One region of the Halomonas sp. AOP25-F1-15 genome, then DNA from elsewhere that is predicted to be linked to it. Evidence: predicted binding sites of a transcription regulator. Region 1 holds the regulator's gene; each other region holds the start of a gene.

Region 1 (4,197 bases):
ATCAAGCTGAATTGACACAGCAGGACGACAAATTTACCGGAGGTCGGCTTGAATATTTCATCGACCGTGAAGTGATTCAAGCGCGCTCAGACGTTGAAGGTAGCGAGCCGCAGCGTATACGCATGACTATTCAGCCTGAACAATAGAGAGTCTATCGATGGCAACTGCTGACAATGCGCCGATAAAAACACTATATGCCCACCACTTGGCAAAAAGTTACAAACGCCGCCGAGTGGTTAAAGATATTAACTTGGAAATCTCCCAAGGCAGCGTCGTTGGCTTACTCGGCCCTAACGGCGCGGGCAAAACCACGTCGTTTTATATGATTGTCGGGCTGGTCAAATCTGACGCCGGCAAAGTGGGTATTGACGACTTAGATTTAACTCGTGCTCCGATGCATGAGCGCGCAGCGGCAGGCATTGGCTACCTGCCCCAAGAAGCGTCTATTTTTCGCAAATTATCGGTTGCCGATAACATTATGGCGATATTAGAAACGCGCAAAGAGCTCGACCGCCCAGGTCGCGAAGAGCGCCTGGAGGCTCTGCTTGAAGATTTCCATATCACCCATATTCGCGACAACCTAGGCATGAGCCTCTCAGGGGGAGAGCGTCGCCGTGTAGAAATTGCCCGCTCGCTAGCGACCGAACCCGCCTTCATCTTGCTAGATGAGCCCTTTGCCGGGGTTGACCCCATTTCAGTGGGCGAGATTAAAACCATCATTCGCGCGCTGAAACAGCGCCACATTGGCGTTCTGATTACCGACCATAACGTCCGTGAAACGCTGGACATTTGCGATATCGCTTATATTGTCGGCGATGGCCATATCATCGCCAGCGGCCCCCCGGCATCTATCCTCACTAACCAGCAAGTCAGGGATGTTTATCTGGGCGCAGATTTTCGTCTGTAGGCTTATTTTTGCCCATAAATCCCGCCTTATAACGCTTTAACTACCAATGGCATGCTTATTGCACTTGCACCCAGCTCCCACTCGCACTAGGGTAAAGCATTCCGATTAACGAGTGGTTCTCAAATGGTCATGAAAGCTTCTCTTCAACTGCGCATTGGGACACAGCTGACCATGACACCTCAGCTGCAGCAGGCTATCGCCCTGCTGCAGCTATCGACTCTGGATCTTCGTCAGGAAATTCAGCAGGCCTTAGATGCCAACCCCATGCTGGAACAGGAAGATGAGTTCGGTGAAGAGGCCGTAAGCGAGCCTAAAGAGGAGGAGTGGTCAGAGAGCATTCCCACCGAGCTTTCCGTTGATAGCGACTGGTCGGACACCTATCAAGACATTGGCGGCACTGGCAGCAGCAGCGAGGGCCCTGATTTTGAGCGCCAGGCTGCCGAACAGAGCCTTCATGGCCACCTATTGTGGCAACTCGCCATGACCGATTTTAGTGTGCGTGAACAGCTGGTTTCCGAGAGCCTCATTGATGCACTAGATGCCAACGGCTATTTGACCCAGCCGCTTAATGATATTCGTGAAGGGCTACGCGCCCAGGGCATTGATAGCCTTAGCCAGCGCGAAGTCGAAACGACATTATTAAAACTGCAGCAATTCGAGCCCACCGGTATTTTTGCCCGCGACCTGCGTGAATGCTTGATGCTGCAGCTCGCCGCCCTGCCAGATGATACGCCACTGCTAGTGCCTGCTCGTAGGCTAGTGCGTCAGTTTCTTGAAGCGCTCAGCAAAGATGACATGCGCTTACTCAAGCGACGCTTAGGACTCGATGACGAGCAGCTAGCCGATGTCATCCAGCTAATTCGCAGCCTAGATCCACGCCCAGGCAGCGCTTATGGCGTGACCAACGACAGCTACATCACGCCCGACCTGGTGGTGCGTCATGATAATGAAGGCTGGCATTTAGAGCTCAATCAGGACGCCCTGCCTCGGTTAAGAATCCAACCTGATTACGCCAGCCTGATAAAGCGTGCGGACAAAAGTCAGGATAATCAGTTTTTGAAAGAACACCTGCAGGAAGCGCGCTGGTTAATTAAAAGCCTTTCGAGTCGTAACGACACGCTGCTGCGAGTGGGCCGTGAAATCATTACCCGTCAAATCGGCTTTCTCGAACATGGCGAAGAATCCATGAAACCGCTGATTTTGGCCGATATAGCCGCAGCCGTTGAAATGCATGAATCAACGATTTCACGGGTGACAACGCAGAAATATATTCATACGCCGCGTGGCGTGTTCGAGCTGAAATACTTTTTCTCTAGCCAAGTGAGTGGCCAGGATGGCGACAGCCACTCCAGTACCGCGATCCGCGCCCGCCTGAAAAAGCTGGTTCACGAAGAAGCGCCCAGCAAACCGCTTTCTGATAGCCGCTTAGTGACATTATTAGAAGAAGGTGGCATTCAAGTTGCAAGGCGTACGGTAGCCAAATATCGTGAAGCCATGGGCATTCCCTCTTCCAGTGAGCGGCGCCGTTTGCGCTAGGATCTGCCAGGTTGCAGCGAAACTCTCGACAAGGGCTTTGCAACGGGGCAAAAAGGGTTACAATCAAAAGGGCTACATATCTAAGTACTAAGTACAGTCCCTAAGTACGGTTCCTAAGCACGGTTCCTAAGTACAGTCCGATAGATAAGGAGTACGTCAATGCAAGTAAATATCACTGGTCATCACGTAGAACTGACTGACGCCTTGCGTGACTATGTTAATGAAAAGCTTGAACGTGTTGAGCGTCATTACGACAATATAACCACTGTGCAGGTCACCCTATCGGTGGAGAAAGAACGCCAACAGGCAGCCTGCACACTGCATGCAGCAGGCGCTGACTTACATGCAGAAGCCCTAGACAGTGATATGTATGCCGCTATCGATGCGCTAGCGGACAAAATTGATCGTCAACTCGTTAAACATAAGGAAAAAGCACAAGCTCGCGCCCAAGGCGCAGGTGTGCGTTAATTCAATGACGTTGGAAACCATACTCCCCCCAGAGCGCGTTCTTTTCGACGTCCCTGGGGGCAGCAAAAAAAGGGTGCTGGAATTTTTCAGCACCTTTATCGCCCAAAATACGCCCAGTTTAGATAGCCAAGAAGTGTTCAGTCGCTTAATCGGCCGAGAACGCTTAGGTAGCACAGGGATTGGTAACGGCGTGGCTATTCCACATGCCCGCAGCCCTCACTGCTCTACGCCTATTGCTGGTTTTTTAAAACTCTCAGAAGCGATTGATTTTGATGCTATCGACGGCGACCCCGTTGATCTAGTGTTTGTGCTGCTCGTACCGGAACAAGCGGATGACACACACCTCTCTTTGCTAGGCCAAGTAGCCACCATCATGAATGATGCGGATACTCGCCAGCGGCTACGCAAAGCAGGCAGTCAGCGCGAACTACTCGACCTCATTACAGCTAAAATTCGTGAGCATTCAGCGGATTAAGCGACAATCAATGACCATCAAGTCCCTATTTAAGCCGTTGGATTAACGCGAAGAGAAACTCTATGCAACTGGTCATCATTAGCGGTCGTTCTGGGTCTGGCAAATCTATCGCCTTACAGGCGTTGGAAGACCTAGGCTACTACGCGATTGATAACCTTCCCGTCATGCTGCTGGGGTCACTGGTCGACGAATTACGCGACCAGAGTGATCGTACCCATCTGGCGGTCAGCATTGATGCACGCAACTTACCGGGGGCTCTTGAACGCCTGCCCTCGCTATTACAAGAGTTGCGCCAGCGCACCATTGATTTCCAAGTTATCTACCTAACCACTGATGCCCGAATTCTTCTAGAGCGTTACTCCGCCACACGCCGCCGACATCCGTTGACGCGCAATAGTGAAATGACCCTTGAAGAGGCTATCAATAAAGAAGAAGAGACCCTGCATGACATACGTGATCTAGCCGATCTATTGATCGACACATCGCGACTGTCAGTACACGACCTACGCCGCCGGATTACTGACCAGGTGGCTCACCAGCAGTGCGACCAGTTGACGTTGACGTTTGAATCGTTCGGTTATAAGCGTGGGGTACCCTTGGATGCTGACCTCGTCTTCGACGTGCGCTGCCTGCCCAATCCTTACTGGGACCCAACGCTGCGACAATCGACAGGCCGTGACGCCAACATCGTTGCCTTCTTAAAAGGCTATCCCGTTGTGGATGCCATGAGTAACGATATCCAGGCATGGCTTGAGCGCTGGTTACCGGCTTATCAGAATAGCCAACGTAGCTACATGACCGTTGCTATTGG
Region 2 (4,197 bases), on a different contig from region 1:
CTGGCCTCAGCCCCGCCCACTGACAAAGCTTACAACGTGGTGCGCGCCTATGAGGCGGGCTGGGGTGGCGTGGTATGGAAAACCTTAGGAGAAGAGCCCGCCGCAGTGAACGTATCCTCGCGTTATTCGGCCCACTATGGCAAAAATCGCGAGGTGATCGGCTTTAACAATATTGAGCTGATTACCGACCGTTCGCTGGAGATCAACCTTCAAGAAATCACCCAGGTGAAGAAGGATTGGCCCGACCGCGCGCTGATCGTTTCCATCATGGTGCCGTGCAATGAAGAGGCCTGGGCGTATATTTTGCCGCTTGTGGAAGCGACCGGCGCAGACGGCATTGAGCTTAACCTAGGCTGCCCACATGGCATGCCCGAGCGCGGCATGGGCGCGGCGGTAGGCCAAAATCCTGATCTGATTGAAAAAGTCACCTACTGGTGCAAGAAGCACTACTCCAAACCGGTGATTGTGAAACTGACGCCCAACATTACCGACATTCGCGTGGGCGCTCAGGCGGCACTGCGCGGCGGTGCTGATGCGGTATCGCTAATCAATACCATTAACTCGATTACCAGTATCGATCTCGATGCCATGGTCGCCAAGCCTACGGTGGGCCATCAAAGCACTCACGGTGGCTACTGCGGTAGCGCCGTGAAGCCTATTGCCATGAACATGGTGGCTGAAATTGCCCGCGACCCGGCGACCCCCACGCTGCCTATCTCCGGCATTGGCGGCATTTCCAGCTGGCGGGATGCGGCGGAGTTTATCGCCCTAGGTTCGGGTAGCGTTCAGGTATGTACTGCGGCAATGCTCAACGGTTTTCGCATTGTGGAAGAGATGAAAGATGGCCTTTCACGCTGGATGGCAGACAAGGGCTACGACTCGATTGAAGCGTTCTCCCGTAAGGCGATACCGCATACCACCGACTGGAAACATCTCGACATCAACTTCAAAACCATTGCCCAGATCGATCAAGACCTGTGCATAGAGTGTGGCCGTTGCTATATCGCCTGCGAGGATACCTCCCACCAGTCGATTGCCAAGCTCACCGAGCAGGACGGCGCCCGCCGCTACGAGGTGATTGAAGACGAATGCGTGGGCTGCAACCTGTGCCAAATCACCTGCCCGGTAGAAAACTGTATCACCATGGTGCCTCAGGAAACCGGCCAACCCTTCCTGGCTTGGGATAACGACCCACGCAATCCTTTCCAGGTCGCCAGTTAAAACGACTTAAACGGCCTAACGCCACCGCTCTCACTGCTCAAGAGCGGTGGCACTTATTGCAACACACCGTTCCTTCAACAAATAGCGACAAAGCACGGCATCCTTGAGAACATGAGAAACTATCGCATATGCTATTTTTTCTTATAAATGTTTTTTTTATAAAGGAAGCCTGATGACGTCTTCGCTTTTCTCCCCCATTTTTACAAAAACGCTCGCGGCAACGCTGCTTGTCTCAATCGCTGCCGCCGCTAATGCCGACCAGCGCATCGCTACGTTTGACCTAGGCAGCCTGGATACGCTTGATGCGCTCGGCGCCAGTGAACAGGTAGTCGGTCTTCCCAAGCAGAGCCTGCCTGATTATTTATCGGCATATAGCGGCGATGCTTATACCGACTTAGGTGGACTAAAAAATCCTGATTTTGAAGCCATTGCGGAAAGCGAACCAAGCCTAATCCTTTATACCGGCCGCCAAAGCGACTGGGAAACCGAGTTAGCAGAGATTGCTCCACTGCTGAATACCCGCTTACAAGGTGATAATTACCTGGCATCCTTCGATGAAAATGTTCGTCAGATCGCAAGTCACATAGATGCCGAAGCGCATGCAGAAGAAGCCCTCGAAGCCCTACACGCCGATATTGAAGCCCAGCGCGAAGCGCTCAGCAACGCACCGCGTACGCTGGTAGTGACCCACAACGGCGGCAACTTGATGCTTAATCAACATCCGGTAGTGCATGACGTATTGGGCGTTGCAGCCCTGGAGATGCCCGATAGCGTTACCAGCGAAACCCGTGGCACGCGTACCTTCACGCCGCTTTCCCCTGACGCGATTGCCGAGATTGCCCCAGACGTGGTGCTGGTGATTGACCGCAGCGCGGCGATTGGCGACGAGCCCGCTAACGCAGAAGCACTCGCACAAGCGCTTGACGATGCTGGAGCCAACACGAAACTCGTACTGCTCACACCCGCGCTCTGGTACCTCTCAGGTGGTGGCCTGCAAAGTTTGAAGCTACAAATCGACGAGGTTGTCAACGCTCTGTAAATTGAGCGCTTACTCATTTCAGCTGAGCCCCTGTTCTTACTTAGGCAACACAGGGGCTTGTTATCAAACGATGCCCCAGCACCTAACCACTGGGCATAGCCTTTATGGCACATCTCTTGCTTCGTATATAGCCAGCAGCTAACCGGCTGTGGGCTTACATCGGGGTACACTGCCATGCACCACTCTGACTATCCGCTCAGCGAAGTTCCTACTAGCGCCCGCAAAGGACTGTTTTCCACCGCTGTGATTTTGCTGGGCTTCACCTTTTTCACCGCCACCATGTGGGCTGGCGGCACGCTGGGCCAGGCCTTTCCTATCGGCCAACTGCTATGGATCATTCTGATAGGCAACTTACTGCTGGGTGCTTATGCAGCAACGCTTGCTTATATCGCCTGTAAAAGCGGGCTTAACTCCGTTCTTATGGGGCGCTTCTGCTTTGGCGAGAAAGGCAGCAAACTCTCCGACTTCATCCTTGGTTTTACTCAAATCGGCTGGTACGCCTGGGGCACGGCTACGATTGCGTTAGTGTTAGTACGCACCACCGGGATGCCTGAATGGCTGGAAATCCCCTTAATGGTGCTATTTGGACTGGGTTTCTGCATAACCGCCATGATTGGCTACAAAGGCATGGACTGGCTTTCGCGTTTCGCCGTGCCAGCGATGATGCTGTTTATTATGATGAGTCTATTCACCGGGCTGGTCGATATACGAGGTATAGCGGGATTAAGCCAGCAAACGCCAACGGAAAGTATGAGCATAGCCGCCGCCATTACCGTCATCATCGGAACGTTTATCAGTGGCGGCACCCAGGCCACCAACTGGAGTCGTTTCGCTCAAACACCAAAAATTGCCGTCATCGCCACCTTAGCGGCATTTTTTATCGGCAATGGCTTAATGGTACTCACCGGCGCGCTGGGCACCATGATTTATCAGCAGGCGGATATCGTCGATGTGCTGATCGCCCAAGGGTTTGTCAGCATCGCGGTACTCATGCTGTTTTTAAATATTTGGACCACCCAGGACAACACGATCTACAACTTTGCCGTAGCAGGCTGCAATTTGCTGCGCACTGAAAAACGTCGTTTGGTGACAGTAGGCGGTGCGGCCATTGGAACCATATTAGCCGTCGGCGGAATGTATAACCTCCTCATCCCCTTTTTGGTTCTACTAGGCACCTTTATTCCGCCGATGGGCGGGGTGATCATGGCAGATTTCTGGCTCAAACATAAAGGTTGCTACCCAGCGCTAGATAAGGCTCGGCTACCGAATTTCAATCGTCGAGGGCTTGCGGCTTACGCGCTAGGGGCGGGGGCTGCCTATTTCTCACCGCTACTGCCGCCGCTGGTGGGAGTCGCAGTGGCAGCAGGAAGTTACGCCGTGCTGCTTCGTTTAAACCACGCTACGCTGAGCGATAGCCTCCCCTCGACAGCTAAGCCATAAGTGAGCTCTTATATGCAGATCATTAACGCCCGCCTGCGCCAACGCCCCGAGCTATATCGTCTTGAAATAGACAACGGCACGTTTAGCGCGATTACTGCCCAAGATGCACCGCTAACGGCAAGTGAAGGGCAGATCGATGCCGGTGCCAAACTAATTTGCGCGCCGTTTATCGAGCCTCATATCCATTTGGACGCGGCTCTTACGGCGGGTGAGCCCAACTGGAATCAAAGCGGCACGCTGTTTGAAGGCATTGAGCGCTGGGGCGAACGAAAACCCATGCTCACAGAGGCAGATATTCGCGAGCGCGTGCTAAAAACCCTTAACTTACTAATTGGCAACGGCGTTCAGCATGTGCGCACCCACGCCGACACCAGCGACCCAAGCTTAGTAGGAATAAAAACGCTGTGCGCTTTACGCGATGAGCTGAAGGACAAAATCGACATCCAGGTCGTTGCCTTCCCTCAGGATGGGCTACTTTCCTACCCCGGCGGCGACCG
Region 3 (4,197 bases), 270 kb from region 1:
TTTGAAGAGCTAGGATTATACGCAACGCCAACCAGTGCCTTCCAGCGTGAAACGGAAAACGGCACCGTTCGCATTGACCGCATTCAAGGCCTGCCTAACGATGAACAGCTGGTCGACATGATGGGCAGCGAAACGCCTTAAGTACCACGTTCATGATGAGCGTGGCACTTGGCCAGAGACTATACTTCCCCCTGATTATCCAGCTCTACCGCTTCGTGCATGCGCGCCAGCAGGCTAGGCACAGCCGCCTGAACACGGTTCCAGCTAGGAATAAAAGGTCGCTCACGCGGGTTATCCATAAACAGATTGCCCGCTTCGAGTAGATTGCTGGCGAACAGCTCAACGGCCTGCTCTTCAGTATGCCGATCTAGGCTTAAGCCATTCATCGTCGCATCGTGATCGTAGGCCTCAATTAAATCTAATGCGAACCGGTAATAGGTTGCTTTGAGGGTACGAAAGTCTTCACTGCTAAAGGTAATGCCCTGGGTCGCCAATTTGCGATAAAGCGCTTTTGAAATATCCAGGCTCATGCGATTTAAACCGCCATCAGGATCATCTTCGCTGATCGGCTGATGCTTGTGATCATAGGCATCAGCAATATCCACTTGGCATAGTTGACGCAGGGAGTAGTTGCGCTGTAACTCAGACAAAACGCCGATTTCCAGTCCCCAGTCTGCAGGTATACGAATGCCTTCCAACACGTCACTACGCATAGCGAACTCACCCGAGAGCGGGTAGCGAAAGCTATCCAAATAGTCCAGGTAAGGCAGCGGCCCACAGACGATTTTTAACGCCCGCAACAGCGGCGTCACTAATAGCCGTGAGACGCGGCCATTCAATTTCCCCTCTGCAATACGCGGATAGTAGCCTTTACAAAAACGATAGTTAAAATTCGGATGAGCGACCGGATACATTAAACGCGCCAGCAAACTCCGCTCGTAGGTCAAAATATCGCAATCGTGTAGCCCGACCACCGATGACCGCCCAGACGCCAATACATAGCCTGCGCAGTACCACACATTGCGCCCTTTGCCTGGTTCTAACGCACCCAACCCATGCTCTTCTAGCTCCGCATCCAAGGCACGTAATCGTGGGCCATCATTCCACAAAATACGCGTATGTTGAGGCAGGCGAGAGAAAAACTCCTTGGCATGTAAAAACTGCTCACGATCAGCCCGATCCAGGCCGATTACAATCTCATTGAGATAAGGCACTTTCACTAACTCATCAACAATCGCCGACAATGCGGTTCCTTCCAATTCCGAAAATAACGAAGGCAGGATTAATCCCATTGGGCGTCGACGTGAAAATTGGCATAGCTCCTGCTCTAACGCCTCTACTGGGCGTCGAGTGAGGTTGTGAAAATCAGTAATAATGCCGTTTTGATGAAAGTCGCTCATATGTTTGCCTTCCTGAGTAGGTTAAATAACGGCATCACATGTTGTTGCCGCGACTAAACGGCGTTCGTCTCGCCCCCAAAAATGGGCCACCCCCTCAGCCCAGCCAGCCGGCCCTGCTGCTTGCGTGCGATATAACGACAGGCTATTGGGCTCAACGATCAAATCATGACAGCCACGAATAACCACAGCTTGATCGACGGCTTCCAGCATCGTGACATCGTTGGGCCCGTCCCCCAGGCCAAGTGAAAGCGGCGTACGCCCTCTTAAGGTGGTAAACCGCCTAATTAACCACTCCACCGCGCTACCTTTATCGGCAGTGCGTCCCATGACATGCCAAAAACGTCCGCCTTGAGTCAACGCCAATCCATCGCCTTCCAAGGCAGCGCGGAAGGTATCCAAGGCAGCCGCATTGTCTTGCCATAACAGTGGCTCGCTGCCTTCTCGCTGACGTGCATCCCGGGCACGCGCTTCGTCAAGCCCGGTGAGTTTCACTACCTCTAAGACGCTCATCTCACTCATACGCGTAAAGCGGCATTTTAGCCGTTCTCGCCACACCTTGAGACGAGCACGAATAAAGCCAATATCGACCCCCGGATGCTTGATCACCACACCGTCGCGCCCACTGCCCGGGCGATCTAAACGTGCATGACACCAGCCAGGCGGCAGGCCAATGACCGCGCCATTTTCAGCAATAAAAGGCGTTGCGGTAAGACCCAGCGCTTCGCGTAAAGGGATTAGCTCGGCACGGGTTTTACTGGTGACGGGGATTACCGGCACTCCCATCTGTTTTAATCGGGCAAGCCACGGCGCAGCGGGACTGGAGTCATAGCTATGGTGGTCTAATAGCGAGCCATCTAAGTCGGTGACGACTAAGCGAGGCTGCAAAGCAGGATCTATGGAAAAGATTGGCGCTGAGAGACGATTGGCTTCAAGCATGGCACTACCTCGTTTCAGTCTTAACGCACAGTTAAGACGTCGTGTCTGGATTACCAAGCTTATAAGGCAAATAATGCGCCAAAAACGATAAATGCTGGTTTCGCAGTGAGTTACATATCACTTGTGTAGTGGCATTGCGCTCAAGCCAATGGCAGCACCAAAAAGCAGCGTTGATAGCGCACCCAAAAGGCGCATAAAACAATCGGCGCACGCTACTGTCTTCCAACGGCTGTGTGGCTGATGCACAGTGGTGCTAATACCCTGTCCGCTGCGTGTAGGCTAAACCTTTCTAAAGTGATGCATTAAAGCAAAATGCGCGCTAGCATACTCATCGAAGAAATGACCGCAGAGTGAGCCCTTTCCCACCAGGCGCTAGCCAACGGCCAGCGTAATTGGTGATTTCAGGCCTTTGATCTAAATAGCACGCTCGCAGCGTGTTAGAGGGCAAAGGGGGCTGGTAAAGCCATCTATCCCAATCGTCAAATATGTAAAGGTTTCCTATGGGTCGTCAACGACAGACTGTTAAGCAACATATTATTGTTATTGCTAGCCGCGTCATCAAACTGACCGCCAATATCACCAAAGTGCTTTGCTATCCTTTCCACGCCGCCTTTCCTAACAAGCGCTTTACCCTGCCAGCCTATGCGCCACCGTTGCTTCAGCCCTCCGCCAAGAAAGTGGCAATCCCGCGGATTATTTGGCAGACCAACTTCACGGACAAAGTGACGCTGCCTGTCTATCTAAACTATTTATTTAATCGCCTGATGGCCCCACGTTTTGAATATCGTTTTATGGTGACGGAAGCAAGGCACCTATTTATTGCGGATCACTATGACAGTGAAATCACTCAAAACTATTTGAAATTACAGATAGGTGCTGCACAGGCTGATTTCTGGCGGCTGCTGGTGCTACAAGAATATGGCGGCGTTTATTTAGATATCGATGCCCATGCTATTTGGCCGTTAAGCGATACGTTAGCCAGGAATACGGAGGAGTTGTACGTCGTCACGCGGCGCGGGGATTTCAGTAATTACTTTATTGCCAGCAAGCCTCAAAACCCGAATCTCGAAAAATTAATCAATCAGGTTAATAACAATATTAAAGACAATCAGCTCACTAACGTATTTGAGCTAACCGGGCCAGGCGTGTTCAATCAATTGCTAAACATACAAGAGGTGCCCACGGTTTCTTACCGCCATGCCTGCAATCAAGGCAGCTTTACTAACGAGTACTTTCAGTACATCGATAAAGCAGCGGGAAAGTGGACCAAAGAGCAACAAAAAGTGAGTATTGTTCGCCAAGAAGAACCATAAGTATCTAAGCAAAAGGCCCTGAATTAACAGGGCCTTTTTTCACATACGCTCTAACGTGACGTTTACTTATAAACAGGCAGTCGCGCGCAAACCCCAGCTACTTTATCCAACACCTGCGCTTCAATAGCGCTGGTGTCTTCGCCGTTGGCTAATACATCCAGAATGTCGCAGATCCAACCGGCCAACGTGCTGCACTCTTGCTCATCGAAACCGCGTGTGGTCACCGCAGGCGTACCAATACGCAAACCTGAGGTTACAAACGGGCTTTGTGGGTCGTTAGGTACGGCATTTTTATTAACGGTAATGTGGGCGCGGCCCAAAGCGGCGTCCGCGTCTTTACCGGTAACACCTTGCTTGATCAGCGACAGCAGAAATAAGTGGTCTTCGGTGCCGCCAGAAACGATATCGTAGCCGCGGTCAATGAATACACTGGCCATTGCCTGAGCATTTTTGACCACCTGCTGTTGATACGTTTTGAACGCAGGCTCCATGGCTTCTTTGAAGCAGATCGCTTTTGCCGCAATCACGTGCATCAAAGGACCGCCCTG

Evidence for each region. Region 1 encodes sigma-54, which starts transcription at its own class of promoters, with help from an activator protein. Its sites were predicted from a motif close to TGGCACNNNNNTTGCTNT; they were not measured.
Region 2: codB (cytosine permease) is a predicted target of sigma-54. The motif match lies at 2,366-2,383, and genes of this name have one in related genera.
Region 3: ACT3TF_RS04405 (HAD-IIB family hydrolase) is a predicted target of sigma-54. The motif match lies at 2,400-2,417, and genes of this name have one in related genera.

Annotation. Positions count from the first base shown of each region.
Region 1 is NZ_JBQSXV010000002.1:485,798-489,994, reverse strand. Features, by position in the region: gene lptA (lipopolysaccharide transport periplasmic protein LptA) at 1-146, shown strand, start outside; gene lptB (LPS export ABC transporter ATP-binding protein) at 158-907, shown strand; gene ACT3TF_RS05545 (RNA polymerase factor sigma-54) at 1,031-2,443, shown strand; gene hpf (ribosome hibernation-promoting factor, HPF/YfiA family) at 2,603-2,911, shown strand; gene ACT3TF_RS05535 (PTS sugar transporter subunit IIA) at 2,916-3,386, shown strand; gene rapZ (RNase adapter RapZ) at 3,449-4,197, shown strand, end outside.
Region 2 is NZ_JBQSXV010000003.1:355,854-360,050, reverse strand. Features, by position in the region: gene preA (NAD-dependent dihydropyrimidine dehydrogenase subunit PreA) at 1-1,221, shown strand, start outside; gene ACT3TF_RS07570 (ABC transporter substrate-binding protein) at 1,394-2,260, shown strand; gene codB (cytosine permease) at 2,435-3,700, shown strand; gene codA (cytosine deaminase) at 3,713-4,197, shown strand, end outside.
Region 3 is NZ_JBQSXV010000002.1:220,467-224,663, reverse strand. Features, by position in the region: gene dsbG (thiol:disulfide interchange protein DsbG) at 1-141, shown strand, start outside; gene ACT3TF_RS04410 (glycosyl transferase) at 180-1,400, opposite strand; gene ACT3TF_RS04405 (HAD-IIB family hydrolase) at 1,422-2,336, opposite strand; gene ACT3TF_RS04400 (glycosyltransferase family 32 protein) at 2,837-3,649, shown strand; gene glyA (serine hydroxymethyltransferase) at 3,712-4,197, opposite strand, start outside.